Regions from separate parts of the Lysinibacillus sp. FSL W8-0992 genome, predicted to be linked through region 1. Evidence: predicted binding sites of a transcription regulator. Region 1 holds the regulator's gene; the other holds the start of a gene.
The links. The regulator CtsR, encoded in region 1, represses protease genes until heat stress. The targets are predictions, from matches to a motif close to ATGGTCAATAAAGGTCAAACA.
Positions count from the first base shown of each region.

Region 1 (2,404 bases):
CATTTTTAGTGCCGATTTTATTTTTCCTAATTAGTTCAGATGAAGAAGTGAAAAGTGTTTCGGTGCAAGCTTTATTGTTCCAAATCGTGATGGGCATATTGATTGTAATTGCTAGTATCCTATCTTTTGTATTAATCGGTTTACCGTTCTTACTAATTTTCATCGCTATGGTTTACATCGTACCTATTATCGGAATCGTAAAGGCATTTTCAGAGGAACCTTGGCGTTACCCGATAGTTGGACGCTGGGTATAATTTTTAATGACGCAAGTATATGCTATATGCATATGCTTGCGTTTTTTCTATAAGCAAAAAGGGTACATTATAGGCAAAATCAATTTTAATTATTAGGGACAAGCTTTTTTTAAAATCGCCAACTCCCTTTTTTACACAGATATAAAAGTACATCATGATTAAGTTAATATGTCCCTGCCGTCTGTTTTTTTGAAGACAATCTGTTAAACAATGCGCTTTACACAAATCATTGTGCGAAATAATTGCAATTATTTTCAAGCGTTTTGTATAATATACTCAAAGATAGTCAAAGATAGTCAAAGTCAGTGAGGTAAGCGAGGTGTATTCCTAAAGTGCGTAATATTTCAGACATCATAGAAGGCTACTTAAAGCAAGTACTTGAATTAGGTGGAGAAGGGCATATTGAAATTAAACGTAGTGAAATTGCTGATAAATTTCAATGTGTGCCCTCACAAATAAATTATGTGATCAATACAAGATTTACAGCTGAGCGGGGTTACCTTGTTGAAAGTAAACGGGGTGGCGGTGGATACATTCGTATTTTGCGTGTCCGTGCAAACTCACAAATTGATTTGATAGATGATGTGCTCTTGCAAATTGAAGGGGGAGCCTCGCAAACGGTTGCGGAGGGTGTTGTGTATCGTTTGATTGATGAGCAGGTAATTTCGAAGCGAGAAGCGAAATTAATGTTAGCAGCGGTTGATCGTTCGACTTTAGATTTACAACTACCTTTACGGGATAGCATTCGTGCAAAAATTTTGCGAGCGATGTTAACAACCATTAAATATGAAAAGCAAAAATAAAGAGGTGATGGAAATGATTTGCGAACATTGCAAGCAGCGCAATGCGACAGTAACTGTGACACAAGTACAAAATGGGCAGAAGGTGGAACACCATTATTGCGATGTCTGTGCATCACAGTTCCATCCGTTCCATGCAGAGTTTAAACAAGAGCCTGTATCGATTCAACAATTATTATCCAACTGGTTTGGCTCACCTACATGGCAAAAAGTCGGTGAAAAACAGCAAGCGCCACCTCAGCAACAAACATGTCCACAATGTGGATTTACGTATAAGCGATTTTTAAAAGAGGGTAAATTTGGTTGCCCTAGTTGTTATGACACGTTTAGCGAGCATTTGCCAAAGCTGTTTAATCGTATTCAAGCAGGACCACAGCATATAGGTAAAATGCCTGGTGCTCAAAACAATGTTTTTGTCATTAAAAAGCAAATTGAAGATATTCGAAAACGCATGAAGGCTGCAGTGGACGAGGAGCAATTTGAGGAAGCGGCGAAGCTTCGTGACGAGGCAAAAAATCTTGAGCAACAGCTACAATTCGAAGGTGGTGATGTGTCATGATGATTGAATCGTTTTTAGAGCGTGCTACACCTGCCTGGATGGATATGGAGGATGATTATTCAGATATCGTCATTAGTACACGCATCCGCCTTGCGAGGAACTTAGATGGTTTTCGTTTCCCTTTAGTTTTCTCGGAAAACGAAGCATTACAGGTAGAGCAGGCTGTCACCCACGCAATACAGGACAGTTCCAAGCTTCAAGAAAGATATTCTTATTTTTCTATAAAAGATTTAACATCGTTACAACGACAAATTTTAGTTGAAAAGCATTTAATCAGTCCACAGCTTGCAAAAAAAGAGCAAGTCGGCGCTATGTTGTTGTCTGAGGATGAATCAATTTGCATTATGGTGAACGAAGAAGACCATTTACGCATTCAATGTATGACGGCGAGTTTTCAACTTCAGAAGGCCTACGAGCAAGCAAATAAGATTGATCGAGCCTTAGAAGGAGCCTTGCCATATGCGTTTCGTGATACTTTTGGATATTTAACAAGTTGTCCAACCAATATTGGTACTGGGTTACGTGCTTCTGTTATGATGCACCTTCCCGCGCTTACACTGACAGGTCAGATGAATCAAATCATCAATGCAATGACTCGTTTAGGGATGACCGTTAGGGGTATATACGGTGAAGGTAGTGAAAATTTAGGGAATATTTATCAAGTATCAAATCAAATTACACTAGGAAAAACAGAAGAAGACATTTTAGCAGACATCCAAAGTGTTGCAGAAAAAATAATTCAAAAAGAACGACAAGCAAGGAGTAAGCTAATGGAAAAAGCGGAACTTGCT
Region 1 covers NZ_JBBOZQ010000001.1:917,207-919,610, forward strand. The annotation lists gene NSQ74_RS04305 (DUF4870 domain-containing protein) at 1-254, shown strand, start outside; gene NSQ74_RS04310 (CtsR family transcriptional regulator) at 587-1,057, shown strand; gene NSQ74_RS04315 (UvrB/UvrC motif-containing protein) at 1,071-1,613, shown strand; gene NSQ74_RS04320 (protein arginine kinase) at 1,610-2,404, shown strand, end outside.

Region 2 (2,404 bases), 690 kb from region 1:
TTTTCCCATTCCACTTTAATGCCCATTTCGTCTGCAATCGCTTGCAAAATATCGACATCTAATCCTACAATATTCCCTTTATCGTCAATCGATTCAAATGGTGCAAAAGTAGCCTCTGTACCTACCTTATAAACTTTATCCTTGCCGCCGCCACCAGAACCTGCGTCGCCAGATGATGCATCATCTTTTGCACCACAGCCAACTAGCACAAGCGTAAATGCTGCTACAATCATCAATAACGTCCAAAAACGTTTTTTCATAATTTTTCCCCCTAAACAATTAATATTTTCCGACTAATTCATTTTTATCAATTCGGAAATGTTAGACTATTAGGTCAATTATAGTGTCAATAGAGTTGATATACAATACGATTTCGCATAAAAGTGATTATTTTTTCATAATAATGAATTTTACTATACAGAACGAAGAGAAATTATGTAATAAAAACAATATCTATGTCTTAAAATGTATACTTATGCAATTCTAAGATGATTTTTATGCTAATTTTAGATATTTTTGCCCACAAAAAAAGAATCCCCTCAGATAGGATTCTTCTTTTGGGCTAGCATGCTAGCCTCACGATCAGTATGTTCACTAAAAAACTTTTTGGAGTTCTTGCTTTTGATGGTTTAGAAAGGAATAAATATGGGAATAGTGCCTAAGGGACAGATTTCCACCATATTCCTCTCTTTCTCCACTAAGAAGGCTGCTAAGCTACTTATTAGGAGAATCGAGCTATAAAAGTAAATCAATAAATCAGTAAATGGCGCCCTCGGAGGGAATCGAACCCCCAGTGCAAGAACCGGAATCTTACGTGTTATCCATTACACCACGAGGGCAATTGAACATAAAAAAAAAGTACTCACTCTTAGGCTTTACGGTAAAGCATCATGTAGATAATCCTCATTGTAGAAGCATACCTACAAAATAGTGTACTGTACTTTAACTTACGACCTTTCTATTATACAAACGTATTGCCCATAATTCAACTATAAATATTAATTTTTATTATGGATTTAATTTCTTAATATCAGCGTTAATATTTGACCTTCCCTGACTATAATGTGTATGATAAGGTTACAACTGAAATATAATGGATGATTTCAGTAAAAGTATTCGAATTTAGCTTTTTAAGGAGGATTTAACATGAATTTAATTCCTACAGTTATTGAACAAACAAGTCGTGGTGAACGTGCTTATGACATTTATTCACGACTACTAAAAGACCGTATTATCCTATTAGGAAGTGCAATTGATGACAACGTTGCAAACTCAATCGTTGCGCAGCTTCTATTTTTAGAAGCAGAAGATCCGGATAAAGACATTTCTCTTTACATTAACTCACCAGGTGGTTCTATTACAGCTGGTATGGCAATCTACGATACAATGCAATTCATCAAGCCAAAAGTACAAACAATTTGTATTGGTATGGCTGCATCAATGGGTGCTTTCCTACTTGCTGCTGGTGAACCTGGTAAGCGCTATGCATTACCAAATGCAGAAGTAATGATTCACCAACCACTTGGTGGTGCACAAGGTCAAGCGACTGAAATTGAAATTGCTGCAAAACGTATTTTATTCCTTCGTGAAAAATTAAATGGTATTTTATCTGAGCGTACTGGACAGCCACTAGAAGTCATTTCAAGAGATACTGACCGTGATAACTTCATGACAGCTGAGCGCGCAAAAGAATACGGCTTAATCGACCATATTTTTGTACGTAACGAACGCTAATTAGAAAAAACCGTTAAGTCCATGCGACTTAGCGGTTTTTTTATAGGTGCCAGGCACGCAAACAATTCTCAAACAATTTCCATGCTAGCCAATAGCTTGCCAAGGGAAAATTTACTTAGACTGCTTTGGGAATACACGCAATGTAAGACGCAACAATTCGCGTGCTAACGAGGGTTTTGGCTTACGGTGTGTCCGAGGAAAGCATCCACCCGTAGCGGAATTCAACGGCGGCAGATCAAAAACCTCTAAGTCACGTGGACTTAGAGGTTTTTTGTTTTTAATATGCTAAGCATGTCTTTGCTTAGTCTTCTTTTTCAATAATAGCAGCTAATGATGTAACCGCTTGCTCTGCATCGCTACCTTCACTGCTTAAAACAACCTTTGTACCTTTAGCAATAGCTAAGCTCATTACACCCATAATGGATTTGGCATTTACTTTTTTCTCGTCTTTTTCAAGAAAAATATCAGCACTAAAACGATTTGCTTCCTGTACAAATAACGCCGCTTGTCTAGCTTGTAGTCCTAATTTTAATTTTACCTGGACTGTTTTCTCAGTCATTCGCAATTCTCTCCTTCACTACCGTTCATCTATTAGTTTTATATTACCGCACTTAGCAGTAGAAGAACAATAAGCGATTGCACTAGCTTTCTGTCTTTTGTATGAAAGCTT
Region 2 covers NZ_JBBOZQ010000001.1:1,608,963-1,611,366, reverse strand. The annotation lists gene NSQ74_RS07820 (basic amino acid ABC transporter substrate-binding protein) at 1-260, opposite strand, end outside; tRNA gene NSQ74_RS07815 (tRNA-Arg) at 765-839, opposite strand; gene clpP (ATP-dependent Clp endopeptidase proteolytic subunit ClpP) at 1,147-1,734, shown strand; gene NSQ74_RS07805 (HPr family phosphocarrier protein) at 2,036-2,293, opposite strand; gene whiA (DNA-binding protein WhiA) at 2,403-2,404, opposite strand, start outside.
Region 2: clpP (ATP-dependent Clp endopeptidase proteolytic subunit ClpP) is a predicted target of CtsR. The motif match lies at 1,041-1,061, and genes of this name have one in related genera.